3 regions of the Rhizobium sp. FG113 genome follow, and region 3 is predicted to be linked to each of the others. Evidence: predicted binding sites of a transcription regulator. Region 3 holds the regulator's gene; each other region holds the start of a gene.

Region 1 (10,356 bases), on a different contig from region 3:
TGCGTCTCGAGGAAGTCGATGTGGCCTTCCTCGTCCATGAGGAGCTCTTCGAAGAGCTTCATGGAAACGTAGTCGCCGGCCTCATGACAGATATCGCGGGATTTCTTGTAGGCGGTGCGGGCGTCATATTCGCCGGCGAGATCCGCTTCCAGAACTTCCTTGACGTTCTGGCCGATGCGCAGGGGCGCAAGCGTCTGCAGATTGGGATGGCCTTCTAGGAAAATGATGCGCGCAACGAGCTTGTCGGCGTGCTGCATTTCTTCGATCGATTCAGCGCGCTCTTTCTTGGCAAGCTTGGTGTAGCCCCAATCCTCGAGCAAACGATAGTGAACCCAGTACTGATTGACAGCACCAAGCTCCAAAAAGAGGGCCTCGTTAAGCCGCTCGATGACTTTTTTGTCGCCTTTCAATGTCCGCTCTCCTGTTTTCTTCATGGAAGTTTCTGAGGCGGGACATGAAATCAAATATTTCGGCATCCGTCGAGTGGCGACGGGCGTGATAGTCCTCGGTCGTCTGAATGATGATGTCGACCACATTCGGGAAACAGCCGCAGCAACGGCCGCGTTTCTCCATGGCATGGTAGACTTTCGCAGGGACAATAAGCTGCCAACAGTCCTCATCGAGAAGGCTGTTGATAACCTCCCGGATTTCAGTGTCGGTTATGTAATTGCAGCTGCAGACAAGCACGTCTTCATTCCAAACATGACAATGACTATCGTCTTTTTGCTAAAGAAGACGCTCGTTGTCAAGAAAGATTCATATTCAGGCACTCCCGCTTCGCCCACCTTCCGGCTCGCTTACGATCCAATTAAAGCGGACGGCTCTCCGCTTGCGACGATGTCCGATCGGACTCGATATTGAAAATCAATGAAAATTACGTCCCTTCGGCATGACTGAGGCCGTGGCTTCATCCCGCCCTCGATTGTCCCGCGTGGTTATTCTTTTTTCCATTACCGCCTTCTCCAATGTCTCATTGAGCTTCTTCTGCCGGGGATCGGCGGTCGGCCGGCGCGCTTCGTCCGAGCGGTCGCAGACTCCGAAGCGATTGGCCTCCTTCTGGAGCAGCCCCAGAGCGTGCGTCATGTCCTCGATGTGATCGACAACCGTATGGATCACCCCGCTCTGGCTCTGCAGCTTGCCGCGGATCTTGACGAGCCGGGCGCCCATGACGATGGCGCGGTATTTCTCGAAGGTCTTCGGCCAGACGATGGCATTGGCCACGCCTGTTTCATCCTCCAGCGTCATGAAGATGACGCCCTTGGCCGAGCCCGGGCGCTGGCGCACCAATACCAGGCCGGCGATCGTTACCCAACGGCCGTTCGGCACCTTGAGCAGGTCGACGCTGCGGGTGATGCCGATCCCACGCAGTTCGTCGCGCAGGAAGGACAGAGGGTGCGCCTTGAGAGATAGCGACAGATATCGGTAGTCCTCGACCACCTGCTCGCCCGGCAGCATTTCAGGCAGTTTGGCCTCAGGCTCGACCTGCAGATCGAGATGGGATGTCTGATCGAAAAGCGGCAAACGTTCGGCCGCGCTCTTCACATCGAGCGCGCGGACGGCCCATAGCGCTTCACGCCGGGACAGGCCGATGCTGTTGAAGGCATCCGCATCCGCCAGCCGCTCGATATCGGATTTGTCGAGGCCCGAGCGCAGCCAGAGATCACGGATGGAGGTATAGCCGTATCCCCGATGCGCCATCAGTTTCTCCCGTATGGCATCCTCGGATAATCCCTTTACCTGGCGAAAGCCGAGGCGGACGGCGTGGTTGGCCTTGATGACATCAGTCATTTCGCGATGGCGAAAGTCGATCCGACGGCCATCGAAGCGTCCGCCTTCCAGGAGGCAGTCCCAATCCGAGCTGTTGATGTCGACGGGCCGGATCTCCACGCCGTGTTCCCTGGCGTCGCGGACCAGCTGCGCAGGCGCGTAAAAGCCCATCGGCTGCGAGTTCAGCATGGCCGCACAGAAGACATCGGGGTAATAGGCCTTCACCCAGGAGGAGGCGTATACGAGCAGCGCGAAGGAGGCCGCGTGGCTTTCCGGAAAGCCGTATTCGCCAAAACCCTTGATCTGATTGAAGCATTGCTGTGCGAACTCTTTCGAATAGATCTCCTTGGACATCATGCCGTCGATGAAGCGCTTTTCGAAATTGCCGATCGTGCCGGTTCGCTTGAAGGTCGCCATCGCCCGGCGCAACTGATCGGCTTCCGCCGGCTTGAAGCCGGCCGCGGTAATAGCGATCTGCATGGCCTGTTCCTGAAAGAGTGGAACACCAAGTGTCCGCTCAAGAACACCTTCCAGTTCCGGGCTCGGATAGTCGATCGGGATACCTTGCCGTCGTTGCTCTCGTCGCTTCAGATATGGGTGGACCATGTCGCCCTGGATCGGGCCGGGCCGGACGATCGCCACCTCGATCACCAGATCGTAGAACTCTCTTGGGCGCAGGCGTGGCAGCATGCTCATCTGCGCCCGGCTTTCGATCTGGAATACGCCGAGCGTATCGGCCCGGCAGATCATGTCATAGACGGGCTCTTCGTCTTCGTGTTTGGCATTGCCGAGATCCGCGAGGGTCTTCTTCTCGTCATAATGCAGCAGAAGAAGGTCGAAGGCCTTGCGCAGGCAGGTCAGCATGCCGAGTGCCAGAACGTCGACCTTCAATATCTTCAAATTGTCGAGATCGTCCTTGTCCCACTCGATCATGTAACGGTCCGGCATGGCCGTGTTCATGATGGGCACGACTTCATCGAGCCGATCGCGAGTGATGACGAAACCACCGACATGCTGGGTGAGGTGGCGGGGAAAGCTCAGAAGCTCTGAGGCATATTTCAGCACGTTGTTGGTCACGACGTTTCCGGTATCAAGACCAGCAGCCTTGGCCTCGCGTTCCGAAAGCTTGTCGTCAGACCAGCCCCAGACCAGACTGCCAATCGCCGATTGGACGTCTTCCGACAGGCCAAACGCCTTTGCGACCTCCCGCCCTGCGGAACGCGTGCGGTAGCTGGTCACGGCCGCCGTAAGCCCGGCATGCTCCTTTCCGTATCGCTGGTATATGTGCTGGATCACCTCTTCACGCCGGTCGTGCTCGAAATCGACATCGATGTCGGGAGGCTCGTCGCGGTCCGTGGACATGAAGCGGTCGAAGAGAAGCTTATTCTTCTCCGGATTAACCTCGGTGATTTCCAGGCAGTAGCAGATGACCGAGTTGGCAGCCGAGCCTCGGCCCTGGCAAAGAACATGTAGCTTGTATCGGGCATGCATGATGATCCTGTGGACCGTCAGGAAATAAGGCGCGTATTGTTTTTCCTTGATTAGTTCCAGTTCATAGCGGATCTGCGCTCTGGTTTTCTCCTTCATCTCCTCTGGAAAACGTCTGGCGGCTCCGGCCCAGGTCAGGCGTTCAAGTGTCTCGTAAGGGGTTTCACCCTCGTCGTTTTCATCCGGGTAATTGTGCTGCAGGTCATCGAGGCAAAAACTCAGCCCGGCGAAGAACCTTTGTGTGTTGATGACCGCGTCCGGATGATCCCTGAAGAGACGCTTCATTTCACGTTCGTCCTTCAGATGGCGTTCTGCATTCGGCGCCAACAGGAAGCCTGCCTTATAGATCGGAACGTGTTCACGTATCGAGGTGACGACGTCCGACAAGGGGCGGCGAGCCGCTTCGTGAAATAGCGGCTGGTTGGTGGCGATGAGAGGCACACGGTTGCGGGCGGCCAGCATGGAAAGAACGGAAAAAACGCGCCTATCGCGGCCGTCATAAGCGGGCGTCAGTGCCATGTGGAACTTACCCTGGAAACGCTCCCGCAGGCGTTGGAGGCAGGCTTCGAAAGCGGGGTGACGACCAATATCGTCGGCGATTGATGGGGTGGGAACAAGCGCCAGCATCATCCGGTCTCCCCATTCGACAAGATCGGCCTCCTGCAAGAGGCAACTGCCCTTTTCCGCGCGCAGATTACCGGCGCTCAGCAGGCGACAAAGATGGGCCCAGCCTTTTCGGTCTTGTGGATAGGCCAGAATGTCCGGGGTCTCATCCGAGAAAACGAGACGAGCACCCGGCTGAAAGCGAATAGGGTCGAGAACGGTTTCTGGCTTCTCGTCCCCCTGCAGCCGTCCCTGCTGTTTTCGCTCGTATTTTTCTTTGATCGCCTTGGCTTGGGCATGCGCCCTGACGACGCCGGCCACAGAGTTGGTGTCGGCAATGCCGAGACCGCCCAGCTTCAGGAGCGTGCCCTGCAGCACCATCTCCTCAGGCTTGGATGCACCTTCCAGAAAGGAGAAATTCGTCTTGGCGCCAATCTCGAAAAAACCGGCGTTCATGCGAGCATTCCATGCATGTACCAGCTCTGCTTTTCATCGTAGCCGTAAAGGCCTTCGCGATAGATCCAAAACCGATAGCCCTGATCGTCCTCGATGCGAAAATAATCGCGCGAGGGTTTATCCTTGTCATCGGTCTTGTCTTTCATCCACCATTCTTCGGCAATCCGTTCAGGCCCCTCGCTTTTGACGACGCGGTGGCGCATGCGGCGCCATTGAAAGCTGGCGGGTGCGCCGTCGGGAACCTCTACGGCGAAAGCATCCATGGGTTCCGGCCGTTGCAAGAGACGGACCGGTCTTTCGCTGCGCGCTGGTGGTGTAATGATTTGCTCAATTCGGGATGCCGATAAAGCGTCGATCGCGGGGACGAGAATAACCGCCCTTTCTGGTATATGGCTTTCGCGTAACTGAAAGGTTTGCAGGCAATCGACACCGAGCCTTGCCGAAACGCGATCAACGAAGATGGCCAGCGATGCGTCCGTTTGACGGTGCCCCTCGAAATCGCTCTGGGCCGTATCGAAATTTTCGTGGCGCAGGACATTGAGGCGCAGGATCTCAAATCCGTAGCCGGCATCGAGATCGTCATGGACGGCCTGCAGGCGTTCGGTGAAGAGGACGGCGATGCGCCTTGGTTCACGCAGCGGCCTTGTCGTGCCGGCCGCGATGCGGAAGACCTTGCCATCGACACGGAACAGGACGAGTTCGAAAACGCGACCGCCGACGCCGCGTGCCTCCAGTGACGGTTTCAGCGCATGGGCGATCTGGTCGGTGACGGCCAGAATCTCCTCTTCCGCGGCGACCGGCTCCATCAAGCGGCGCTCGGCCGAGAGGCTGGCGACGGGCAGGCGCGGAGATATCGGCTCCTCATCCGTTCCAAGCACCTGGTCAAGCCGCAACAGCACGCTTGCGCCGAAACGACGGGTCAACGGCGCCCGCGGGGTTTCCATCAGGTCGCCGATGTATTTCAGGCCCATCTTGGTGAGCGCTGCGATCGTGTCGTCCGAGAGGCGAAGTGCGGCGACCGGTAGGGGAGCAACGACCCGTTCCGTCTCATCCGCGTGGATCACGCCTCCCTGGCCGAAGCGGCTGACCGCCCATGACAGGCCAGGGGAGGAGGTGATCGAGCCCCGGACGTCGATGCCCATTTGAAAGAGCCTGGACAGGATATCCTTGAGCAGCGCCTTTTCGCCGCCGAAGAGGTGGGCACAGCCGGTGATATCGAGAAACAGGCCATCCCTGCCGTCGAGCGCCACCAGAGGCGTATAGCGGTCACACCAATCGGCGATGCCCTCGAGAAAGCGCAGGTCGGCGGCCGGGTCTTCTTCGATCACCTCGATCGTCGGGTGGATGGCGCGGGCTTCGGCGACACCCATGCTCTTTTTCAGATTGATCGCCTCGGCTGCCTCGTCCAGCGCCGTCAGCCGCATGGTGTTGGCGTGGCGGCCGGAACAGACGATCGGCGGCGTCTCAGGACGATTGCGCAAACGCCAGGCGAGACCCCACTTCTTCCTGGATATGCGATCGGTCGGCAAATGCGGAAAATGCAGCGCCAGAATGCGCTGAGCGTTCGCCTGAAAAGCGAGTGTCGGCTGATGGGCGGACAGGGAAAAACCGGCGGTCATGGGGGTTCCACTCCAGAAGAATGGAGAAGGGAGCCGGGTTTCGGCTCTTCTCCAGGGTGATGCGAAAGATCGGATTGCCGATGCTGCCGCCCAGCATCGAACCATCAGGCAAGGGCCGCGCCGCAGATGGCGCGGGTTCGGCAAGAAAGCGGAAGATGGCGCTGCTGGCCTCTTCCTCCGCTGCCTGCCGCAACAGGAAAAGCGGGCGGCGAGACGCCTTTGCCCGCAAGTTGAGACGGCGGCTTTCCGTCAGGCCGAAGGGCCTGGGATTGCCGCGAACTTCGAGAATGGTGGCCGGAAAGACGCCGCTTTCGACGGCGGTTTCCGCCAGCCACAACGCATCCTCAAGCTTTTTCGGCGCGGCGTGCAGGAAGAGCCGCGGCTTCAGGCCGAAATCGCTGAGGCCGACGGCATAGGGCCGTCCCGCCTCCATCGTCGCCACCGTGTCGGCGATCCAGAGGATCGGCAGGTGCGCGTTCGCCCCCTCCTCTTGCCCATGCTGGAGCATGGCCGCGATCGCCAGAACGAAGCCGCTGCTTGCGCCGGCATTGCGCAGCAGCGTCGTGCGGATTTCGGTCAGGCCATCGAGCGGCAGACCGCCGTCGAGCGCCTCATCCAGAGCGGGGATGCCAAGCGGCAGGCGCAGGGCGTCTTCGCTATTGGGCTTGTCGAGAACTGTGTCGGCCAAAGCCTGGTTTTCCGCCGCCGCCAATGCGGGCACCGGTTTTCCTTCAAGCTTTGCAATGGTTTCGCGGAGCGCAAAAAGCCGCTCGCGCGCCACGGCCGACTGTGCCACGACGTCACTCCATCTATCGGATGTTCCTATTATGTTCTTATGGATTCCAGAGCTCGGCCGAAGAGTCAACAGCCGTTTGATGTGAATTTATTCCTGCCCTTGATTCCGCTCTCGAAAATCAGCGGCAAAGGCTCTATATGGGCGGCAAAGGAAAGGAGCTTTTATGGCTCGCATAGACCAGAGCGGCAATTGGCAGGATCGCCACGCTCCGACAATCAGCACGTTCGAGTCCCTGGCGATGGAGGCTTACAGCCACCTGCCGGAAGAATTCCGTGCGCTGACCACCAATCTCACGATCGAGATCGAAGACTTCCCTGACGACGAGGTGTTCGAGGACATGGCGCTGGAAACGCCGTTCGATCTGCTCGGCCTGTTCGAGGGGCGCGGGATTTCCGAACGCTTCACCATGGAAACGGGCGAACTTCCCAATCGCATCCGCCTCTACAGGCGGCCGATCCTCGATTACTGGGCCGAGAACGACGAAACGCTAGGCGATATCATCACCCACGTGCTGATCCATGAGATCGGCCACCATTTCGGTCTCAGCGACGACGACATGGAGCGGATCGAAGCGAGCGCGGAAGAGGCGGCCGAGCGCTAGGCGCTGGGCTCTTCAGGCGCCCTCCGACAGCAAATCTTACTGCTCGGAGAGCTTCATGTCGGGATGGTAGTCCTTGCCTTCGACATGCTTGACGATCGCCTGGGCGCACATCACCTGGCCGGTCTGCGAGTTGAAGGTCATGGCCGGCGAGCCGTTCAGCGACCAACCCTTGTTGAGGGCATCGGTTACGCGGTGGCAGAAGGCGGCGTCGTCCTGGCCGGTCAGAAGGCGGTAGAGCTTCATCACATCGTCTTTCAGTTTGCCGTCTGGCGTTTTGCCTTCTGGCGTTCTGCAATCAGGCGGGCTTTATGAACCAGAGTTTCCGCCTGGACAAGATGCAGCCGCTCGATCATGCGGCCGCCGACATTGATGACGTTGAGGCCATCCGTGGCGGGGTCGGCGAAGGCTTTCATGATCACTTCCGCTTCGGCGATGGCGGATGCGTCCGGGCCGAAATGCCGGTTGGCGAGCTCGATCTGCGCGGGGTGGATCAGCATCTTGCCATCGAAGCCCATGGCGCGTGCCTCGGCGCATTCGGTGTCGAAGCCATCGATATCCTTGAAATCGTTGAAGACGCTGTCGATGGCGCAGAGGCCGTAAGCGCGCACGGCCAGGATCACCTGCATCAGCCAGGGCACGAGATACTGCCGGCCGGGCTGTGGCAGAACGCCGGTTTCCTTTCTGAGGTCGTTGAGGCCGACGACGAAGCAATCGAGCCTTGAGCCCGCCGTTCGCCCGGCCTCGGCGATCGCCGCGGCATTGAGGATGCCGCGCGGTGTCTCGATCATCGCCCAGATCCGCACTTCATCAGGCGCATCGGCATCCGCAAGAAGATCACTGACCGACATGACGTCCTGCGGTTCGTTGACCTTGGGCAGCAGAACGGCATCCGGCTCCAGCGCGCTCACAAGCTCCATGTCGGCGCGGCCCCAGTTGGTGTCGAGGCCGTTGATGCGGATGATGCGTTCCTTACCCTCCAGCGGTTTACCCTGGAAGAAAGCGGCCAGGTTTTCGCGCGCTTCGGCCTTCTTCTCGGGCGCCACGGAATCCTCAAGGTCGAAGATCACTGCATCGCAATCAAGCTGATGGGTCTTTTCAATCGCACGTGGGTTGATCGCGGGAACGCTCAGCACCGAGCGGCGCAGATTCATCGAACGGGTGAGGGGAGACTGGCTCATCACGAATGTGTGTCAAGCTTTGTGACCGATGGCAAGACAACAAAAAGCCATGCTTATCTTGCAGAAGACAAGACGAAGGACCACATTCCTTTCCTAGAAAGGTTTCAAACCCATGCAGAATATTCGTTCCGTCTTCCTTTTGCTTGCAGGCATCACCGCATTTGCAGCATTGGCGCTCCTCACTTTTTCGGTGACGCTCGCCGTTGGCGCCATTCTGACGGTGCTGATGGTCGGCCGCGCGCTCTCGCTGAAGATGAAGGCGGCTCCGGTCTGTGCAAGGGCGAAGTCCAAGACGCGCGATGGTCAACCCATGCGCATCTGGAACGACGGTCGCGGCACGATCATCGATCTCTGATCGCCTCTTTCTGATCGCTTCTGGCGTCCCGAATTTATTTCATTCGGTCTGTCGGCTGGCGTTTTGCTCGCGCGTCCTAGATGCGGCAAGGCTTGTGGCTGCACAAGCATCACGCCCAGGCATCAATGGAGGACTGCATGGAAAGCGAAACGCAAACCGGCCAGATGGCCATGCCGCCGGTCAAGAACGGGCTGCTCCCCTACATCACTGTCGACGGCGCGCTGAAGGCGGCGGAATTCTACAGCAAAGCTTTCGGCGCCGAGCAGGCATTCGTCGTTCCGCCCGATGAAAATGGACGCACGATGCATGTGCATCTCTATATCAACGGCAGCTCGCTGATGCTGAGCGATGCCTATTCCGAGCACGGCCATCCCTTTCGGCCACATCAGGGTTTCTCGCTGCAGCTCGTGGTCGACGATATCGATTTCTGGTGGGATCGGGCAGTCAAGGCCGGCGTCGAGGCCGTCATGCCCGTCGAGCGCATGTTCTGGGGCGATCGCTATGGTCAGCTGCGCGATCCCTTTGGCGTCTCCTGGGCGATGAACGAGCCCGCCAAGGCCGGCTAGATCAGTCGCGCCCGGCCGAACGATTCTTCGGGGCGCTGGCCGGGGCTGCAGATTCCCCTTCATTTTGCCGGGAAACTGGACTAAACGCTGATCAACACACTATCTCTGCCAAACTGGAGGCCATGCCATGGAAAAATTCACCAAGCTGACGGGCGTTGCCGCCCCTCTGCCGGTTGTCAACATCGACACCGACATGATCATCCCGAAGGATTACCTGAAGACGATCAAGCGCACTGGCCTCGGCAAAGGTCTCTTCGCGGAAGCCCGCTACAATGAAGACGGCACGCCGAACGAGGATTTCGTCCTCAACAAGCCGGCCTACCAGAACGCCAAGATCCTCGTCGCCGGCGATAATTTCGGCTGCGGCTCCTCGCGCGAGCACGCGCCGTGGGCACTGCTCGATTTCGGTATCCGCTGCGTGATCTCCACCAGCTTCGCCGACATCTTCTACAACAACTGTTTCAAGAACGGCATTCTGCCGATCAAGGTCAGCCCGGAAAATCTGGAAAAGCTGCTGGACGACGCCTCGCGCGGCTCCAACGCCATCCTGACGGTCGACCTGGAGAACATGGAAATCACCGGCCCCGACGGCGGCTCCATCAAGTTCGATCTCGATGCCTTCAAGCGTCACTGCATGCTGAACGGCCTCGACGATATCGGCCTGACGATGGAAAAGGGCAAGGAAATCGACCAGTTCGAAAAGGCCAACGCCGCTTCCCATCCCTGGGCCGCCTAAGCGCTTCGACAAGATTGCATGATCAAGCCGGCGGGTTCTCTCCCGCCGGCTTTTTCTTTGGCTGCACGGTGGCGTTGTTGCCGTGCTTTGAAACGGTCATGCGTTGGGTTACACTGCATCCCAGTGAATTGCGGGATGAGTTTGCCATGCCGAACCAAGATAGATCACAGGTGTCTTTACGGCTGCCAACC
Region 2 (10,356 bases), on a different contig from region 3:
CGAAGGTGATGTTGTTATCGACGCGCTGTTCGGGGCTGGGTTGACGCGGGCGGTGCCCGAGGCGGTCATAGCGGTGATCGCAAGAATCGAGAAAGCTCGCCTGACGGTGCTTGCCGTCGACCTGCCATCCGGCATCGACGGCCGGACGGGCATGATGCTGGGGGCGGCATTTGCCGCCGAGCGCACGATCACGTTCATGACACGCAAGCCGGGGCATCTGCTGATGCCGGGTCGGGAGCTTTCCGGCGTGCTTGAGGTGCTCGATATCGGTATACCTGCACGCATCGTGCGTGGGCAGGCATCGGGCAAGCTGGCGGAGAACCGGCCGGAACGGTGGCAGCGGTGGCTGCCATCATCCGGGCAGGAGACGCACAAGTACAAGCGCGGCCACCTCGTCGTCTTTTCGGGCGAGAAGGGCAAGACGGGTGCTGCGCGGATGTCGGCCATGTCCGGATTGAAGGCCGGCGCCGGGCTGGTGACGATCGCCTCGCCCGCGGATGCCATGGACGAGAACGCGACGCATCTGACGGCCGTGATGCTGCACGGCGTCGATGGGGACGCCGAGCTCCTGGATTGGCTGAAGGACGAGCGGTTGCGCAGCTTCGTGCTCGGGCCAGGCTTCGGGGCAGGCGAGAAGGCGCGTGGTTTCGTGGCAGCACTGTCCCATCGGCATCTGGTTCTCGACGCGGATGGCATCACATCCTTCCGCGAGGATCCCGAGGCGCTGTTCGCATTGTTCGCGGAAGGCGAGACGCGGCTGGTTCTTACGCCGCATGAGGGCGAGTTTTCGCGATTGTTTCCGGATATCGCTGCGGATGCCAATCTCGGCAAGGCCGACAAGGCGCTGGCGGCCGCGGCGCGGGCCAATGCGGCCATCGTCTACAAGGGGCCCGACACCGTGATCGCCTCGCCGGATGGTCGGGCGCTGATCAACACCAACGCGCCGATCTGGCTAGCCACCGCCGGCTCCGGCGATGTGCTGGCGGGGATAATCGGCGCTCTGATGGCGCAGGGGCTGCCGGCCTTCGAGGCGGCCGCCGCCGGCGTCTACATGCACGCCGAAGCGGGCAACCGGGCTGGCAAGGGACTGACGGCGGAAGACCTCGTCAGCCACGTCTTGCCACTCTGACTACTTGCCGACCTCTTCCTGCAGCGCGATGGCGCCGAAGGGGGCGTTGACCTTGCCTTCGTGGATCATGAACGCGAAGACGTCGCGCGGCTCGACCTTGACCTTGCGGTCGCTATCGATAAGCGGCAGATCATCAGGCACCTTGCCCTCGGCCCATGTCTCCAGGCGCTTGGCCCAGGCTTTCAGCTCCTTCGGCGGGTAACAGGTCCTGATTTCGTCCGAGCCCTTCTGCAGGCGCGTATAGACGAAATCGGCGGTGACATCCGCCACCATCGGATAATCGAAATGTTCGGCGACAACCGGGGCGACGCCGTATTTCGCCAGCAGCGCCACGAACTCAGGCACCTTGAAGCTGTCGTGGCGGACTTCGACCACATGCTTCAGCGGCAGGCCATCCTGCTTGTCCGGCAAGAGCTTCAGGAAACCCTCGAAATCCTCCGGCTCGAACTTCTTCGTCGGCGCGAACTGCCAGAGGATGGGGCCGAGATGCGGGCCGAGTTCGACGATGCCCTGGCCGAGAAAACGCTCGACCGATTCACCGGCCTCGGAGAGGATCTTGCGGTTGGTGCTGAAGCGACTGGCCTTGAGCGAAAAGATGAAGCCTTCAGGGACATCAGCCGCCCACTTGGCGAAAGTCTCAGGCTTCTGTGAGCTGTAATAGGTGCCGTTGACCTCGATGACCTTCAGCTGCCGGCTGGCATAATTCAGCTCGTCCTTCTGCTTCAGCGTGGACGGGAAGAAGTGGTTGCGCCAGGGCTCGAAGGTCCAGCCGCCGATGCCGACGCGAATGGTGCCGGGTTTTTTCATGACTTCAATCCATCCTGTTCGTTTTCGCCAAAACCGCTCTTCGGATAGTCAGCCTCGCGCGGCACGAGGCGGTAAACGCGTCCATCCTTCTCGGCACCTTCGAAATCATGCGCACGAAGAGCCCGACGTACGCGATCAAGCTTGCGGATATCTTCCGGGCTTACCGTCGGGGACCATTCGCCGCCATCGTCGTGAAGCTCCACGACGACCTCGGCGGCATATTCCCCCTCACGAATGAGTTGCGACGCCTGTCTCGTCATTGTGGCTTCCTCCTGGTGAAATCGTCATTCCAGCGATCTGGATCGGGAATGTATGCTGTTATCAACACCGCCGGTTCGGATGCGCCTGATGGGATGCCCCAAAGCAAATGTATGGGGCGTCCGCGTTCGTCCGTCTGCAGGACCAGAACACAGGAACCCCTGTGATACTCAGGATACTCCTCCACGACGAGCGCCGACGATATATCCATCACCAACGGCTCGATCAGCAGATGGTCGTTCAACAACTCCTGCAGTGCGTGTGCCGAGACCCTGAACTTGCCGTCAGCGATCAGCACACGCACCGTGGAGAGGATATCGCTCACTCCGCCGCCTGCACCTTCTTCACTGGCCGCCGCTCCAGCAGCTCTTTCAGGAACTGGCCGGTGTAGGACCGCTTTTCCTTGACGATCGCCTCGGGCGTGCCAGACGCCACGATCTCGCCGCCGCCGTCGCCGCCTTCCGGGCCGAAGTCGAGGACCCAGTCGGCGGTCTTGATGACTTCGAGGTTGTGCTCGATAACGACGACCGAGTTGCCCTGGTTGACCAGTTCGTGCAGCATTTCCAGCAGCTTTGCCACGTCGTGGAAGTGCAGGCCGGTGGTCGGTTCGTCGAGAATGTAGAGCGTGCGGCCGGTCGAGCGCTTCGAGAGTTCCTTGGCGAGCTTGACGCGCTGGGCCTCGCCGCCCGACAGCGTGTTCGCCTGCTGGCCGACCTTGATGTAGCCGAGGCCGACATCGAAGAGGGCTTGCAGCTTGTCGCGCACGGCGGGGACGGCGGCGAAGAACTCGACGCCTTCCTCGACGGTCATGTCGAGCACGTCGGCGATCGACTTCTGCTTGAAGGTGACGTCGAGCGTTTCGCGGTTGTAGCGCTTGCCGTGGCAGACGTCGCAGGTGACGTAGACATCAGGCAGGAAGTGCATCTCGATCTTGATGACGCCGTCGCCCTGGCAGGCCTCGCAGCGTCCGCCCTTGACGTTGAAGGAGAAGCGGCCAGGCTGATAGCCGCGCGCCTTTGCTTCCGGCAGGCCGGCGAACCAGTCGCGAATCGGCGTGAAGGCGCCGGTATAGGTGGCCGGATTGGAGCGCGGGGTGCGGCCGATCGGCGACTGGTCGATATCGATGACCTTGTCGATATGCTCGAAGCCGTCGATGCGGTCGTGATCCGCCGGGATTTCGCGCGCGCCCATTACTCGGCGGGCGGCGGACTTGTAGAGCGTCTCGATCAGGAAGGTGGACTTGCCGCCGCCGGACACACCGGTGACCGCCGTGAAGACGCCAAGCGGGATCGATGCCGTAACGTTCTTCAGGTTATTGCCGCGGGCGCCGACGACCTTGATTTCCTTGCCCTTCTTCACCTTGCGGCGTTCCTCGGGAACAGTGACGCCGAGTTCACCCGACAGGTATTTACCGGTCAGTGACTTCGGGTTGGCCATGATGTCCTGCGGCGTGCCGTGGGCGATGACCTGGCCGCCATGGATGCCTGCGGCCGGGCCGATATCGACGACGTCGTCAGCCTGCAGGATGGCGTCCTCGTCATGCTCGACGACGATCACGGTGTTGCCGATGTCACGCAGGTGCTTCAGCGTTTCCAGCAGGCGGGCGTTGTCGCGCTGGTGCAGGCCGATCGATGGCTCGTCGAGCACGTAGAGAACGCCGGTGAGGCCGGAGCCGATCTGCGAGGCCAGGCGGATACGCTGGCTTTCGCCACCCGAGAGCGTGCCGGAGTTGCGCGAGAGGCTCAGATATTCGAGGCCGACATCGTTCAGGAAGCGCAGGCGGTCCCTGATCTCTTTCAGGATGCGGACGGCGATCTCGTTCTGCTTGGCGTTGAAGCTGTCAGGCAGCGTCTCGAACCAGTCGCGGGCGATCCGGATCGACATGTCGGTGACCTGGCCGATATGCAGCTTGTTGACTTTCACGGCCAACGCTTCCGGCTTCAGGCGGAAGCCGTTGCAGGACGGGCAGGGTGCTGCCGACATGTAGCGCTCGATCTCCTCGCGCGCCCAGGCGCTGTCGGTTTCCTTCCAGCGGCGCTCGAGGTTGGTGATGATGCCTTCGAAATTCTTGTGCGTCGTGTAGGAGCGGGCGCCATCGACATAATGGAACTCGATCTTCTCCTCGGTGCCGTTGAGGATCACGTCCTGCGCCTTGGCGGAGAGGTCGTTCCAGCGGGCGCCGAGCTTGAAGCCGAAATGCTTGCCGAGCGCTTCCAGCGTCTGGTTGTAATAGGGCGAGGACGACTTGGCCCATGGAGCGATCGCGCCGTCGCGCAGCGTCCGCTCGGGTTCCGGCACGATCAGGTTGGCGTCGATCTTCTGCTGCGCACCGAGGCCGTCGCAGGTCGGGCAGGCGCCGGCCGGATTGTTGAAGGAGAAGAGACGCGGCTCGATCTCCGAGATGGTGAAGCCGGAGACCGGGCAGGCGAACTTTTCGGAGAACAGCACGCGTTCGTGCGTCTCGTTGAGCGACTTGTTGGCGGAGCCGCCGGCGGCGGTTTCCTCCACCGGTAGCGGCTTGTCGGCGAATTCGGCGATGGCGAGGCCGTCGGCGAGCTTCAGCGAGGTTTCAAGGCTGTCGGCAAGGCGGGCCGAGATATCGGCGCGCACGACGACGCGGTCGACGACGATATCGATGTCGTGCTTGTACTTCTTGTCGAGCGCAGGGGCGTCGGCGATCTCGTAGAACTGGCCATCGATCTTGACGCGCTGGAAGCCCTTTTTCATGAGCTCCGCGAGTTCCTTCTTGTACTCGCCCTTGCGGCCGCGCACGAGCGGCGCGAGGATGAAGAGGCGCGTGCCTTCCTCGAAGGCCAGGATGCGGTCGACCATCTGGCTGACGGTCTGGCTCTCGATCGGCAGGCCGGTGGCCGGCGAATAGGGAACGCCGACGCGCGCGAAGAGCAAGCGCATATAGTCGTAGATCTCGGTGACGGTACCAACAGTCGAGCGCGGGTTGCGCGAGGTCGTCTTCTGCTCGATCGAGATTGCCGGCGAGAGGCCGTCAATCTGGTCGACATCGGGCTTCTGCATCATCTCGAGGAACTGGCGGGCATAGGCCGACAGGCTCTCGACATAACGGCGCTGGCCCTCGGCATAGATGGTGTCGAAGGCGAGCGAGGATTTGCCCGATCCCGACAGGCCGGTCATGACGATCAGCTTGTTGCGCGGCAGATCGAGGTCGATGCCCTTCAGATTGTGCTCGCGCGCGCCACGGATTGAAATCGTCTTCAGTTCGCTCATCGTCTTCTGCTTCAATGTCTCGGGGGGATAAGAAGAGCCTTTATGTAGTGATGCCGGCTGGCGAGTCGAGGCTGAATATCCCTGTGGTTCACGCTTTTCGATTCCGTTGACACGATGATAATGATAAAATAGAACAAATAAAGAACAAATTTCGTTGTGGATTAACGAAGCTCAACCGCACACCGGCGAAGGCCGATGGGGTAAGGTGTTGTCAATTTCGTTGCGCATGTTGCGATCTTCGCAATATCGGCAACACGACAAGAAGGTGAAAAGTATGGCTGGCAGCGTGAACAAGGTAATTCTGATCGGAAACGTGGGTGCAGACCCCGAAATCCGTCGGACGCAGGACGGCCGGCCGATCGCCAACCTCCGCATCGCGACATCGGAGACCTGGCGCGACCGCAATTCCGGCGAGCGCCGCGAAAAGACCGAGTGGCACACCGTGGTCGTCTTCAACGAAGGCCTGTGCAAGGTCGTCGAGCAGTACGTCAAGAAGGGCGCCAAGCTCTATATCGAAGGCGCGCTGCAGACCCGCAAGTGGCAGGACCAGCAGGGCCAGGACCGTTATTCCACGGAAGTCGTGCTGCAGGGCTTCGGGTCGACGCTGACGATGCTTGATGGACGCGGCGAAGGTGGCGGCGATCGTTCTGGCGGCGGTTACGGCGGTGGCCGTGGCGGCAATGCCGGCGGTGGTGATTTCGGTGGCGGCGGCGGTTATGGCGACGATTACGGTTCGCCTTCGCAGTCGTCGGGCCGTGGCGGCTCGGGCGGTGGTTCGTCTTCCGGCGGTGGCGGCAACTTCTCGCGCGATCTCGACGACGATATTCCGTTTTGATCGTGCAACCGATCGCAAGGATTCAGACGGCGCGCCTTGGGGTGCGCCGTTTGCGTTTTAACTGAAAGCTCAGACGGGCGAGGGAACGAGGTTCATCGCCGACTTGATGCCATCCACGACGAACTGTGTGGCGAGCGCCGCCAGGATGACGCCGAGCAGGCGGGTCAGGATGGCGCGGCCGGTGACGCCGAGGAAACGGTCCAGCCGGTCGGCGATCAGCAGCGCGAGGAAGAGCAAGAGCAGGCTTGCGGCGATCACGATGATCAGCTGCGCGAGTTCGAAAGCCGTCTGCATCGAGCCCGCGATCAGAATGGTCGCGGAGATGGCGCCCGGGCCCGAGATCAGCGGGATCGCCAGCGGGAAGACGGCGATGTTCTGGATATGGTCGACGGTGATCGCGGCCGTGCCCGTCTTCTCCTTGCGATCCTGGCGCTTCTCGAACACCATTTCGAAGGCGATCCAGAAGAGCAGCAGGCCGCCGGCGATGCGGAAGGCGCCGATCGAGATGCCGAGCACGCCAAGCACGCTCGATCCGAAGAGTGCGAAGACGGCAAGAATGATGAAAGCGATGATCGTGCCGCGCAACGCCACCTGCTTGCGCTGGGCTCTGCTCATGCCGACCGTGAGGCCGAGAAAGATCGGCGCGAGGCCGGGCGGATCGATCGTCACGAGCAGGGTTGTGAAGGCGTTGATCAGTTGGTCGGCGCTTGCCATCATGTCTCCGTATACCCATATCCGGGCTTGGTTTTCGCGCGATTGTGATGTGGGCAAACCGATTTTGCAAATGTCGCGGCGTGCGTGATGGTGACTGGGGCGGATAAGCCTCGATTTGCCCTGATTAGACCGTAAAAGCCTGTTCAAAACTTCCTGCAAAATTGGCTTAGGAACAGCCTTTCCGCTATAAATCTTCAAGTGATTCTAGAAGAGATGTGATCCATTTTGACTGAGCAAACACCCCCCGGCGGCGGGAAGCTCCCGCCAGGCATCGAGCCCATCTCCATTATGGAGGAAATGCAGCGGTCGTATCTCGATTACGCGATGAGCGTTATCGTCAGCCGCGCGCTTCCTGACGTGCGCGACGGCCTCAAGCCCGTGCACCGGCGCATCCTCTACGGCATGTCCGAGCTCGGCATCGACTGGAACAAGAAATACGTTAAATGCGCCCGCGTGACCGGGGACGTGATGGGTAAATACCATCCGCACGGCAACACCGCGATCTACGACGCGCTGGCGCGTATGGCGCAGGACTGGTCTCTTCGCCTTCCGCTCATCGACGGCCAGGGCAATTTCGGCTCCGTCGACGGCGATCCGCCGGCGGCCGAACGCTACACCGAATGCCGCCTCGAGAAGGCCGCGCATTCGCTGCTCGACGATCTCGACAAGGAAACGGTCGATTTCCGCGATAACTACGACGGCACGCTCTCCGAGCCCGTGGTCGTCCCCGCGAAATTCCCGAACCTGCTCGTCAACGGCGCCGGCGGTATCGCCGTCGGCATGGCGACCAATATTCCGCCGCACAATCTCGTCGAAGTCATCAATGGCTGTATCGCGCTGATCGACGATCCGGCGATCGAACTGCCCGAGATGATGCAGATCATCCCTGGTCCAGACTTCCCGACCGGCGCAAAGATCCTCGGCCGTTCCGGCATCCGCTCGGCCTACGAGACGGGTCGCGGCTCTGTCATCATGCGCGGTGTCGCGACGATCGAGCCGATGCGCGGCGATCGCGAGCAGATCATCATCACCGAGATCCCGTATCAGGTGAACAAGTCGACGATGATCGAGAAGATGGCCGAGTTGGTGCGCGACAAGCGCATCGAGGGCATCTCCGACCTGCGCGATGAATCCGACCGTCAGGGCTATCGCGTCGTCGTCGAATTGAAGCGCGACGCCAATGCCGACGTCATCCTGAACCAGCTCTATCGCTATACCCCGCTGCAGACCTCTTTCGGCTGCAACATGGTGGCGCTGAACGGCGGCAAGCCGGAACAGCTGCAGCTGCTCGACATGCTGCGCGCCTTCGTTTCGTTCCGCGAGGAAGTCGTTAGCCGGCGTACGAAGTTCCTGCTGCGCAAGGCTCGCGAGCGCGCGCACGTCTTGGTCGGTCTGGCGATCGCTGTCGCCAATATCGACGAAGTCATCCGCGTCATCCGCCAGGCACCGGATCCGCAGTCCGCCCGCGAAGAGCTGATGACCCGCCGCTGGCCGGCGCATGACGTCGAAAGCTTGATCAGCCTGATCGACGATCCGCGTCACCGCATCAACGAAGACATGACCTACAACCTCTCGGAAGAGCAGGCACGGGCCATTCTCGAACTGCGTCTCGCCCGTCTGACGGCCCTTGGCCGCGATGAAATCGGCGACGAACTCAACAAGATCGGCGAGGAAATCAAGGATTACCTCGATATCCTGTCGTCGCGCGTGCGCATCCAGTCGATCGTCAAGGACGAGCTTGCTGCTGTCCGCGACGAGTTCGGCACGCCGCGCCGCACCGAGATCATGGATGGCGGTCTCGAGATGGACGATGAAGATCTCATCGCCCGCGAGGACATGGTCGTCACCGTCTCGCATCTCGGCTACATCAAGCGTGTGCCGCTGACGACCTATCGCGCACAGCGCCGCGGCGGCAAGGGTCGCTCCGGCATGACCACGCGTGACGAAGACTTCGTTAGCCAGCTATTCGTGCTCAACACGCATACGCCAGTTCTGTTCTTCTCCTCGCGCGGCATCGTCTACAAGGAAAAGGTCTATCGCCTGCCGATCGGCACGCCGACCTCTCGCGGCAAGGCGATGATCAACATGCTGCCGCTGGCTCCAGGCGAGCGCATCACCACCATCCTGCCGCTGCCGGAGGACGAGGACAGCTGGGCAACGCTCGACGTGATGTTCTCGACGACGCGCGGCACCGTGCGCCGCAACAAGCTCAGCGACTTCGTCCAGGTCAACCGCAACGGCAAGATCGCGATGAAGCTCGAGGAAGAGGGCGACGAAATCCTCTCCGTCGAGACCTGCACCGAGCATGACGACGTGCTTCTGACGACGGCGCTCGGCCAGTGCATCCGCTTTGCGGTCGACGACGTCCGCGTCTTCGCGGGCCGCAACTCGATCGGCGTACGAGGGATCAACCTCGGCGACAACGACCGCATCATCTCGATGACGATCGTTGGCCATGTCGATGCCGAGCCGTGGGAACGCGCCGCCTACCTCAAGCGCGCTGCCAATGAGCGTCGCCTGACGACGGGCGAGGCGGAAGAAATCGCGCTCGTCGGTGAGGAAGTCACCGAAGAGGGACAGCTGAGCGACGAGCGCTACGAAGAGCTGAAGGCACGCGAACAGTACGTGCTGACGGTTTCCGAGAAGGGCTACGGCAAGCGATCCTCGTCCTACGATTTCCGCATCTCCGGCCGTGGCGGCAAGGGCATCCGCGCCACCGATACGTCGAAGACGGGCGAAATCGGCGAACTCGTCGCCGCCTTCCCTGTCGACGACAACGACCAGATCATGCTGGTTTCGGATGGTGGTCAGCTCATCCGCGTGCCGGTTGGTGGTATCCGCATCGCCAGCCGCGCGACCAAGGGCGTGACCATCTTCTCGACCGCCAAGGACGAGAAGGTCGTATCGGTCGAGCGCATCCGCGATCCGGAAGACGAGGTCGAGGAAGGTGCCGAGAACGGCGACGAGACCGCCGTTGTGCCGGGCGAGGAGCCTGCCGCAGAGGCCGGTGACGAAACGCCGCCGGACGCCGAGGCGTAAGAATTCCGCGTACCGGGTTTCCGGTGGGTGGATGTGAATTGAAATAGAAGGGCCGGACCTTATGGGTTCGGCCCTTTTTGTTTGACTTGCGGAGGCCTTGGCGCCGCTCTCAGCGAGCTTTCCGCGCGGACGTCGATGGCTCTGCGGACGGCGAAAGAGATGTTGTTTTTCTTGATAAATCCCTGGGTTGCAGTCCGCGTTGTTTTTGGTGAATATTCCTCAGTATGCAACTAAATGGCGATTCGCTGGCATGATGGAGGATCTGCCCGCCGATCGCTCGATGACCAGTAGGAGGACGTCATGCACCCGTATCTGCTGCAATCGCAAGAGA
Region 3 (10,356 bases):
GTCCTGCAGGAGCACAGCGATCTTGGCGTTTACCTTGACGCCTTCGGTGCCGGCGGCAACCAGAAGCTTGCCGATGACGCCTTCGTCGACGGCTTCGACTTCCATCGTCGCCTTGTCGGTTTCGTTTTCGGCAATGATGTCGCCGGAGGTGACCTTGTCACCTTCCTGCTTCAGCCACTTGGACAGCGTGCCTTCTTCCATCGTCGGAGAGAGGGCGGGCATGAGAATATCGATTGGCATGGGTCTACCCTCCCCGATTACAGCAGAATGTCGGTGTAGAGCTCGGATGCATCCGGCTCCGGTGCGGCCTGGGCGAAGTCGGCGCTATCGGCGACGATGTCGCGAACGTCCTTGTCGACCGCCTTGAGATCGTCCTCTGAGGCCCAGCCCTTTTCGATGAGGCGTGCCTTGACCTGCTCGATCGGATCCTGCTCGGAGCGCATCTTCTGCACTTCTTCCTTGGAGCGATACTTCGCCGGGTCGGACATGGAGTGACCGCGATAGCGATAGGTCAGCATTTCGAGAATGATCGGACCCTTGCCGGAACGGCAATGCTCGAGCGCCTCGTCGGCCGCAGCCTTGACGGCGCGAACATCCATGCCGTCGACCTGGACGCCGGGAATGCCGAAGCCGGAACCGCGCAGCGAGTAGTTCGACTGCGCCGTGGCGCGGGCCGTGGAGGTGCCCATGGCGTAACGGTTGTTCTCGATGATGTAGATGATCGGGAGCTTCCAGAGAGCAGCCATGTTGAAGCTCTCGTAGACCTGGCCCTGGTTGGCGGCGCCGTCGCCGAAATAGGCGATCGAGACGCTGTCATTGCCGCGATAGCGGTTGGCGAAGGCGAGACCGGTGCCGAGCGACACCTGGGCGCCGACGATGCCGTGACCGCCGTAGAAATGCTTCTCCTTGGAGAACATGTGCATCGAGCCGCCCTTGCCACGGGAATAGCCGTCGATGCGGCCGGTCAGCTCGGCCATGACGCCGCGTGCGGTCATGCCGGTTGCCAGCATGTGACCGTGGTCGCGGTAAGCGGTGATGACCTGGTCACCTTCCTTCTGCGCCATCTGCATGCCGACGACGACAGCTTCCTGGCCGATATAAAGGTGACAGAAACCGCCGATGAAGCCCATGCCGTAAAGCTGGCCCGCCTTCTCTTCGAAACGGCGGATGAGCAGCATTTCGCGATAGGCCTTGAGCTCTTCGTCACGATCGAAATCGGCCACCGGGCCACCATTCGATGCCTTGGCTGCAGGCTTTGCGCTTGTCTTACGGCTGGAAACGGTCGCGTTTTTTCGCGGAGCCATTCAACCCTCCCTATGGGTTTATCGGTTCTTGGGTGGTGCGCACCATAGGGAAGAAATTTCGCCGCAGCAATGCCATAATTGCATGGCTCGTATTCAGCGGTAAAGCATTGATAAATATCAATTTATTTCGATTAACCGGAATCCGGTTAATTCGAATAATGATTGAATATGACGATCTCGTCGGCGCGGGAGAAGTTCAGCTGCAGACGGGCCTTCTCGTCCAGCATGTCCTTGTCCATGGAACCATCACTTAGGAGCGCCACCTGCTTTTCAAGGTGCTCGCGCTTATTTTTAAGCACCGCCAGCTCTCTTTCGCGCGTGATGCGCTGGCGCTCGAACACTTCGGTCGCGCGCAGGCCGTAGTCGCCATGGATGCAATGGTAGCCGAAGTAGGAGAGAAACGCGACCGCCATCGCCGGGATGACGAAACGGCCGATCTTTTTCTTCTTATGATGCTTGGTCCACATACACGCATTCTCGAAACGCATTACCCTTGACCAGAAGACTACCGGGCAGAGATTAACCGTCCGTTGACTATGAACGTGGCGCAACAAAAAACCCGCGCCGGTTGGGGCGCGGGTTCCAAATGCTTGATTTCAGCCAAATTCCTGAATTCGGGCGATTAGCCGCGAAGGATCGAACGGCCGGCGTACTGCGCCTGTGGGCCGAGGCCTTCTTCGATGCGGATCAGCTGGTTGTACTTGGCAAGACGATCCGAGCGCGACAGCGAGCCGGTCTTGATCTGACCGCAGTTGGTCGCGACAGCGAGATCGGCGATCGTGGAATCTTCGGTTTCGCCAGAACGGTGCGACATGACGGCGGTGTAGGCTGCCTTGTGCGCGGTGTTGACGGCGTCGAGCGTTTCCGTCAGCGAACCGATCTGGTTGACCTTGACGAGGATCGAGTTGGCGACGCCCATCTTGATACCGTCGCGCAGGCGAGCCGAGTTGGTGACGAAGAGATCGTCGCCAACCAGCTGAACCTTCTTGCCGGCCAGATCCGTCAGAGCCTTCCAGCCATCCCAGTCGTCTTCAGCCATGCCGTCTTCGATCGAGATGATCGGGTACTGGGCAGCGAGCTGTGCCAGGTATTCAGCCATTGCGCCCGGCTCCAGCGTGCGGCCTTCGCCTTCGAGAACGTACTTGCCGTCCTTGAAGAATTCGGTCGAGGCGCAGTCGAGGCCGAGATGGATGTCTTCGCCAGGCTTGTAGCCGGCTTTCTCGATCGACTTCATGATGAAGTCGAGGGCTTCAGGAGCGCTCTTCAGGCCCGGTGCGAAGCCGCCTTCGTCGCCGACGTTGGTGTTGTGACCCTGGGCCGCGAGTTCCTTGCGGAGCGTGTGGAAGACTTCCGAGCCCATGCGAACGGCTTCGCGGATGGAATCAGCGCCAACCGGCAGGATCATGAATTCCTGGAAGTCGATCGGGTTGTCGGCATGCGCTCCGCCGTTGATGATGTTCATCATCGGAACCGGCAGCAGGTGAGCGGAAGCGCCACCAACGTAACGGTAGAGCGGCAGGCCGGCAGCTTCGGCGGCAGCCTTGGCGACAGCGAGCGAAACGCCGAGGATGGCGTTGGCGCCGAGGCGCGACTTGTTCGGCGTGCCGTCCAGTTCGATCATGATGTTGTCGATCTGGATCTGGTTTTCAGCGTCGATACCGCCGATGGCGTCGAAGATTTCCGTGTTGGCGGCTTCGACGGCCTTTTCGACACCCTTGCCGAGATAACGCTTGCCACCATCGCGGAGTTCGACGGCTTCATGAGCGCCGGTCGACGCGCCCGATGGAACGGCGGCGCGGCCCATGCTGCCATCTTCGAGATAGACATCGACTTCGACGGTGGGGTTACCACGGCTGTCGAGAATCTCGCGGGCGATAATATCGGTAATAGCGGTCATCGGCTCTTCTCTGCTTGAGGGGTGGATAAATCGTTTGAAATTCGTCTTTAATCGAAGATGCGCAAATTACAATGCCAGTTTGGGGCCGTTTTGCGCATGCTTCGCCGCTTTATTCCTCGTGGCCTAATACACGAACGTGTCAGTCTTTTGAACGTCAGCCCTTGGCGATGGCGTCGAAGGCCAGAAGCTTCTCCAGCAGGCGCGGCATGTCCTTGAGATAGACCATGTTCGGACCATCCGACGGCGCGTTATCGGGATCTTCGTGCGTCTCGACGAACACACCGGCGACACCGACGGCAACAGCGGCACGCGCCAGCGTTTCCACGAATTCGCGCTGGCCGCCACTGGAGCCACCCTGCCCGCCCGGCTGCTGCACCGAGTGGGTCGCATCGAACACGACAGGGGCACCCATGGCTTCCATGATCGGCAGCGAGCGCATGTCGGAGACCAGCGTGTTATAGCCGAAGGAAGCGCCGCGTTCGCACAGCATGATGTTCGGGTTGCCGCTGGCATTCAGCTTGGCCAGCACGTTCTTCATGTCCCAAGGCGCCAGGAACTGGCCCTTCTTGACGTTGATGGCACGGCCGGTCTTTGCGGCGGCGACCAGCAGGTCCGTCTGCCGGCTAAGGAAGGCCGGAATTTGCAGCACGTCGACGACAGTGGCGACTTCGGCGCACTGCTCCTCGGTGTGGATGTCGGTGAGAACGGGGAAACCGTATTCCTTCTTGAGATCGGCGAACACTTCAAGCGCCGTTTCAAGCCCGATGCCGCGCTGGGCCGACAGCGAGGTGCGGTTGGCCTTGTCGAAGGAGGACTTGTAGACAAGGCCGATACCGAGCTTGTCGCAGAGCTCCTTCAGCGTGCCGGCGATCATGAAGGCATGGTCGCGGCTTTCCATCTGACAGGGGCCGGCGATCAGCGACAGCTTGCCGGTGTTGGAAAACACCACACGGCCGGCGCCTTCGCCAACGGCCACTTCGGAATTGGTTTCAGTCATCGTTTCTCCTCGAAGGCGAAGAGCGCGCCCTGGCCGGGTGCTGCCTTCACCAGAATTCGATTGTTCTTGCGTGTATAGGTGATCCCGTTAGCAGCCAAATGCGCCTCTGTCACGGCGAGATCGGCAACGGAAAAGACAATCGCCGCGCCGCGCAGGCCGCGATCGGCCTTGGGCTCGGCGAGATCGTAGTAAGCGTTCAGACCATCCGGCGAAAGGATATTAATGCGGGCGTTGCCGGCATCCAGGCTGACGCCGAATGCCTCCTCGCGGAACGCCTGCGCATCCGACGCCAGCTGCAACAGCGGCGCGAACGCCTTGGGATCGGACGACGAGAGCACGATCGACAGGATACCCAACACACCGTTTGCGTGCTTTTCCAAGGCCTTGCGGTCGCTGGGCAGCGGGTTGACGCGCTGGCAGGCGAAGAGGAAGAAATCGGGTGCGCGCAGATCGGCCGCGAAAGCCAGGCGGAACGCCGCGGTCGCTTCAGAACCATCCGGCATCTTCATCTGCCGGGCGAACTGCAGCATCTCGCCGCCGCTCATGCCATCGTCGATGAAGCGGGTGTGATCGCTATCGGCATCCGGCGTGCCGAAAACGATCGCCGACAGGCCGTCGTCGCCGCAGCGGAAGCGAAAGGCGCGGTCGCGAGCGGTGAAAACGTTGCCGTCACCGATGGCCGCCTCGTATGTCTCCAGGCTGGTGATGCCGAGCGGCTCGATATAGGTTTTGTCGGCGAAGAAGACGCAGGCATTCTCGGTGCCAAAAGGGTGCCGCGCATCGGCGGCGACGGTGAAGCCCAGCTTGCCCAGGCGCTCGCGCGCCATCTCGATGTTGACGACCGGCAGCACCACGTGGTCCAGGGGATGGGGGTCACTCATCGGCAAATCCTCCCGAAATCGGCAGAGATGTGCGCTGGCTTTCGCCACAATGCAAGAGGCCGGCGCGGTTAAATCGAATGAAGTGCAAAATCGCGACGATTCCGAGCCAAGTTTTACGAAAATTTAGGCACTTGCGGAACACATATGGAACATATAGTGTCCGTTCTGGCTTTGTTTCACGACTCTGGGGTTCATTTCGATGCTGACACGCAAGCAACAAGAACTGCTTCTGTTCATTCATGAGCGGATGAAAGAGTCGGGCGTTCCGCCATCCTTCGATGAAATGAAGGATGCACTCGATCTCGCATCAAAATCCGGCATTCACCGGCTGATCACCGCGCTGGAAGAGCGCGGCTTCATTCGCCGGCTGCCGAACCGAGCGCGCGCGCTTGAGGTCATCAAGCTGCCGGAAGCCTATAATCCGAGCCTGCAGCCGCGACGCGGCTTCTCGCCGAGCGTCATTGAAGGCAGCCTCGGCAAGCCGCAGCCGGTGGCCGCAGCCCCTGCCCCGAAGGCCGCGCCGAGCGCCGACAACGGCAACTCAGCGTCCGTTCCCGTCATGGGCCGCATCGCCGCCGGTGTGCCGATCTCGGCGATCCAGAACAACACCCACGACATCACCGTCCCCGCCGACATGCTCGGCTCCGGCGAGCACTACGCGCTCGAGGTCAAGGGCGACTCGATGATCGAAGCCGGCATTTTCGACGGCGACACCGTCATCATCCGCAACGGCAACACCGCCAACCCCGGCGATATCGTTGTGGCGCTTGTCGATGACGAGGAAGCGACGCTGAAGCGCTTCCGCCGCAAGGGCGCCTCGATCGCGCTGGAAGCCGCGAACCCGGCTTACGAAACGCGTATTTTCGGGCCCGACCGCGTCAAGGTTCAGGGCAAGCTCGTCGGGCTTATTCGCCGGTATCACTGAGTGGTGACGTCACTAGTTGGTGACGGATCATCGCTGAAGCTGTCGTTGCGCCAGTCATAGGCGCGATGACGCATCCAGGGACGACCGAGGCTTTCATAAGCGGTTTTGACGACAGGCGCCCCCTGCTCGTCGATGCGGATTTCGACGGCGCCTGATCGCCTGAGGGTTTCGCCGGTCAATAGCATTGCGCCGGAACGGCATGTCGCCTGGCGCAGACGGACAGGCGTGATGACGATATCGGCCACATCGCAGGCGGGACCGAGATAGGCGGCGTTTTCGAGCGTTGCGATGATGTAGCCGCTGTCGAGCGATGTTACGCACCAGGCCGTCTTGAGGCACTGAAAAGCGCTGTCATTTGTGGACGCTGCGGCATCGCGCATCATGGCGCGGGCTTCGCCTTGTTGTTTCAGTGTCAGCCTTGGTCGTGGCTCTCCCCTCTTCGGGATGGGCAAGGCCTCGCCTTCAAGCATGTCAGGCGGCTTGTGTTCTTCGATCGCGAGCGCGCGTTGCCATTGCCCGAAGATGAAGTCGGGCGGGCGTTCGCGGTTGCTGGCGAGACTGTCGCCTGTAACTGCTGCCACGAGGCTTCCGTCCTCGGAGACGACCAGCTCAGGCGCAGATGCCGCAGGCAGCAGAACAACGACGAGCGTTGCAAGCGCGGCCCCCACAGCACCGATCCATCGCAGCCGTGTCCGCATCAGCCCCCAGACTAGGAAGCCGAGCACGGCGATCGCGAAATACCACTGCGGTATCCGCCCGATATCGACACTGCCGCCCCAGCCGGAAACCATCTTGGCGATGTCGATCACCAGATCCAGCCCGAAGCCCGCGACGGTCCATAGTGGCGCGTCCAGACCAAAGGGCGTCGCTAACATCGCGAGCATTCCGAAAGGCATGACGATGAAGGAGATGACGGGCATGGCGAGCAGGTTGGCGGGAAGGCCGTAGCCGCTCAACCTGTGAAAATGCTCGATCGAAAACAGCGCCGTCGAGAAACCGCCGATCATCGAGGTCAGCGCGATGCCGCCGAAGAAGCGAAGCGTGACCATGACCGGCTTTATCGCGGGATGCGTGAGAAGAACGCTTTCGCGAGGCCGCCTCCTGGTCCAGACAGCAAAGCCCGCGACCAGCGCCAGTGTCGCGGCGTAGGACATCTGGAAGCTGGGACCGAGCACCTCCGATGGGGACATCAGTATGATCAGCAGCGCCGAGAGCGCGATGTTGCGCAGGCTGATCGAGGGGCGATCGAACAGCACCGCGACAAGCATGATCGCCATCATGATGAAGGCGCGCTCGGCCGAGACCGCGAAGCCTGAGATCATGTAATAGGCCGTCAACGCCAGAAGCGCGCTGCCGGCGGCGAACTTCTTGGTCGGATAGGCCTGCGCGAAGCCAGGAAACAGTCCAAAGAACAGCCGCAGCCCGACAAAGCAGATGCCGGCTGACAGGGCCATGTTGAGGCCTGATATCGCCACGATATGGGCGAGGCCGGATTGGCGCAGCGCCTCCGTCGTCTCGTTGGAGATGGCACGTCTCTCATCGGTGACCAGCGAGGCGGCGAAGGCGCCGGTATCATCAGGCAGGATGCTGCGGATGCGGTCGCCAATCCGGCTGCGCAGACCGTAGAGCCATTCCACGGCGCGATCGGCGGCAGAGAGATCGGCGATATCGGTCTGCGACGCGATGGTCTGCGGCATGCCGTAGAAGAAGCCGTTGGCGCCGATGCCGTCGAAATAGGCAGAGAAGGCGAAATCGTTGAGTTCGGGGAGCGCAGGTCCTGCCGGCGGCGTGAGGCGCACGCGGCCGGTCAACCAGCCACCGACCCCAACGGGCGCTCCTGCGCGCGCGACCAGCGAGACCTGCTGTGGCGGCCGCTTGAGAGAGGGCTCGTCCGTGCGCGTTACCCTTAAGATATAGCGCCAGCGGCCGTTGTCGTCGCCCTCGCGCCGTTCCACGCGGCCGGTCACAGTCGTCGTCACCGCTGTATCAAGCACGACGGTATCAGCGCGCCAGGTCTCGAGTTGCGCCGCGAACATGCCAAGGACGACTAGCAGGCCTGATATCGCCACACGGCGGGTGGCAACGCGCGCAGCGCCCGCCAGAACGAAGACGAGACCAAACAGCACAGCCCAGGCAAGGAGCCGTGAGGGCGGGATATCGACAGCAAGGCGGAACCAGGCGATGGCGCCAGCGCCGAGGAAGATGGGCGACGCCAGGAAGAAGCGGCCGTGATCGAATTCCGTGCTGAACGCTTGTGCTGCAACGGCTGCCTGGCGGCCGATCCCTCGGCTTGCGCGACTCAGAAAACCCGACGTCGACTGCGTCAACGGCGCGCGCGTCATTATGGCACGGGCATTTTGCCCTGGTACGGCCGGCAAATTGGCAATTTGCGCCGCTTCGGGTGGCATCAAAACGACGTGACTGGCATTCAACTCCGGCATGCAACGACACCCGAAAGCCACCCTGACCTGCAATCAGAATGAGGCCAGCGGAACCGAAACGCAACTATAATCGTTTGAATTCAAACGGGAAATAAAACCATCGAAAATGTCAGGATTATCATTGGCTTCCGCTATGCGGAGACGGCATCTCAGCAGTGCTCAAAAGTTGATACTGCGATGCACAAAATGGCATCACGGTAACTTGGCATTAGGCGCGCGATCATATAGCTATCGCAGACGACGCTTAACCCTATGGCGCTTTTAAGGCGCCAACCGCCAGTTTGGAGGATCAGAATGACGGATCAAAGCGCAACACTAAAACTCGGTGAGAAAACGGTCGACCTGCCGGTCAAGAGCGGCACGATCGGACCTGATGTCATCGATATCGGCGCCCTCTACAAGAACACGGCTTCCTTCACGTACGATCCTGGTTTCACCTCGACCGCATCCTGTGAATCGAAAATCACCTATATCGACGGCGACGAGGGCGTTCTGCTCCATCGCGGTTACCCGATCGAGCAGCTGGCCGAACAGGGCGACTTCCTCGAAGTCTGCTACCTGCTCCTCTACGGCGAACTGCCGACGGCCGCGCAGAAGAAAGACTTCGACTACCGCGTGACGCACCACACAATGGTGCACGAGCAGATGAGCCGCTTCTTCACCGGCTTCCGCCGCGACGCGCATCCGATGGCCGTCATGTGCGGCTGCGTCGGCGCCCTGTCGGCGTTCTACCACGACAGCACCGACATCACCGATCCGCACCAGCGCATGGTCGCTTCGCTGCGCATGATCGCCAAGATGCCGACGATCGCCGCCATGGCCTACAAGTACCATATCGGCCAGCCCTTCGTTTACCCTAAGAACGACCTCGACTACGCGTCCAACTTCCTGCGCATGTGCTTTGCCGTTCCTTGCGAGGAATATGTGGTCAATCCGGTGCTTGCCCGCGCCATGGACCGCATCTTCATCCTGCACGCAGACCACGAGCAGAACGCTTCGACCTCGACCGTTCGTCTCGCCGGCTCCTCGGGCGCAAACCCGTTCGCCTGCATCGCAGCCGGCATTGCCTGCCTCTGGGGCCCTGCCCACGGCGGCGCCAACGAAGCGGCTCTCAACATGCTGCAGGAAATCGGCACGGTTGACCGCATCCCTGAATACATCGCCCGCGCCAAGGACAAGAACGATCCGTTCCGCCTGATGGGCTTTGGCCACCGCGTCTACAAGAACTACGACCCGCGCGCCAAGATCATGCAGAAGACCACGCATGAAGTGCTAGGCGAGCTCGGCATCAAGGACGATCCGTTGCTCGACGTCGCCATGGAACTCGAGCGCATCGCGCTGACCGATCCATACTTCATCGAGAAGAAGCTCTATCCGAACATCGACTTCTATTCGGGTATCACGCTCAAGGCTCTCGGCTTCCCCACGACCATGTTCACCGTTCTGTTCGCTCTCGCGCGCACCGTCGGCTGGATCGCACAGTGGAACGAAATGATCGAGGATCCCCAGCAGCGTATCGGCCGTCCGCGCCAGCTATACATCGGCGAAGCGCAGCGCGACTACGTTCCGGTTTCCAAGCGTTAATCTCGACGCATCGAAGCTTAAAAAGAAACCCGGTCAGTTGTGACCGGGTTTTTTGTTTTTCAGCACATGGAGCACGATTTCCGCGGCGTGGACGCCGGGCGGTTTTTCGGTCTGCATCCGCTCCCAGACGAGATCGTATCCCTCCATCATCGAGCGACGCGGCAAGGTGTCGGATGAGAGCTTCTCGGCCCAGCGGGTGAAACTCGCGCCGCGCACGACTTCGTTGATATATTCGGGCACGACCGCGTAATCGGCGACGAGGTTCGGGATCGCCGCCGTCCAGATCTTGATCTTGCCAGTCATCAGCTTGATGATCCAATCGACCTT

What was found. The regulator LexA, encoded in region 3, represses DNA repair genes until DNA is damaged. The targets are predictions, from matches to a motif close to TGTTCNNNNTGTGTTCNG.
Region 1: the regulator LexA is predicted to act here: its motif matches at 6,751-6,768, upstream of ACODTZ_RS19290 (ImuA family protein).
Region 2: the regulator LexA is predicted to act here: its motif matches at 5,567-5,584, upstream of uvrA (excinuclease ABC subunit UvrA).

Annotation. Positions count from the first base shown of each region.
Region 1 covers NZ_JBMDKV010000008.1:83,099-93,454, reverse strand. Annotated here, with positions in the region: gene bfr (bacterioferritin) at 1-410, opposite strand, end outside; partial or broken gene ACODTZ_RS19305 ((2Fe-2S)-binding protein) at 376-770, opposite strand; gene ACODTZ_RS19300 (error-prone DNA polymerase) at 865-4,314, opposite strand; gene ACODTZ_RS19295 (Y-family DNA polymerase) at 4,311-5,738, opposite strand; gene ACODTZ_RS19290 (ImuA family protein) at 5,779-6,729, opposite strand; gene ACODTZ_RS19285 (metallopeptidase family protein) at 6,893-7,330, shown strand; gene ACODTZ_RS19280 (DUF1737 domain-containing protein) at 7,367-7,573, opposite strand; gene ACODTZ_RS19275 (HpcH/HpaI aldolase/citrate lyase family protein) at 7,585-8,508, opposite strand; gene ACODTZ_RS19270 (hypothetical protein) at 8,621-8,863, shown strand; gene ACODTZ_RS19265 (VOC family protein) at 9,001-9,429, shown strand; gene leuD (3-isopropylmalate dehydratase small subunit) at 9,557-10,165, shown strand; gene ACODTZ_RS19255 (CopG family ribbon-helix-helix protein) at 10,180-10,356, shown strand, end outside.
Region 2 covers NZ_JBMDKV010000010.1:80,292-90,647, reverse strand. Annotated here, with positions in the region: gene ACODTZ_RS21670 (NAD(P)H-hydrate dehydratase) at 1-1,129, shown strand, start outside; gene ACODTZ_RS21665 (DUF72 domain-containing protein) at 1,130-1,936, opposite strand; gene ACODTZ_RS21660 (hypothetical protein) at 1,933-2,196, opposite strand; gene ACODTZ_RS21655 (DUF4258 domain-containing protein) at 2,193-2,519, opposite strand; gene uvrA (excinuclease ABC subunit UvrA) at 2,516-5,437, opposite strand; gene ACODTZ_RS21645 (single-stranded DNA-binding protein) at 5,712-6,272, shown strand; gene ACODTZ_RS21640 (MarC family protein) at 6,342-6,986, opposite strand; gene gyrA (DNA gyrase subunit A) at 7,212-10,025, shown strand; gene ACODTZ_RS21630 (hypothetical protein) at 10,326-10,356, shown strand, end outside.
Region 3 covers NZ_JBMDKV010000003.1:199,318-209,673, reverse strand. Annotated here, with positions in the region: gene ACODTZ_RS11255 (pyruvate dehydrogenase complex E1 component subunit beta) at 1-240, opposite strand, end outside; gene pdhA (pyruvate dehydrogenase (acetyl-transferring) E1 component subunit alpha) at 258-1,304, opposite strand; gene ACODTZ_RS11245 (FtsB family cell division protein) at 1,451-1,771, opposite strand; gene eno (phosphopyruvate hydratase) at 1,927-3,201, opposite strand; gene kdsA (3-deoxy-8-phosphooctulonate synthase) at 3,356-4,198, opposite strand; gene ACODTZ_RS11230 (VOC family protein) at 4,195-5,079, opposite strand; gene lexA (transcriptional repressor LexA) at 5,279-6,004, shown strand; gene ACODTZ_RS11220 (ComEC/Rec2 family competence protein) at 5,998-8,445, opposite strand; gene gltA (citrate synthase) at 8,740-10,029, shown strand; gene lpxB (lipid-A-disaccharide synthase) at 10,063-10,356, opposite strand, start outside.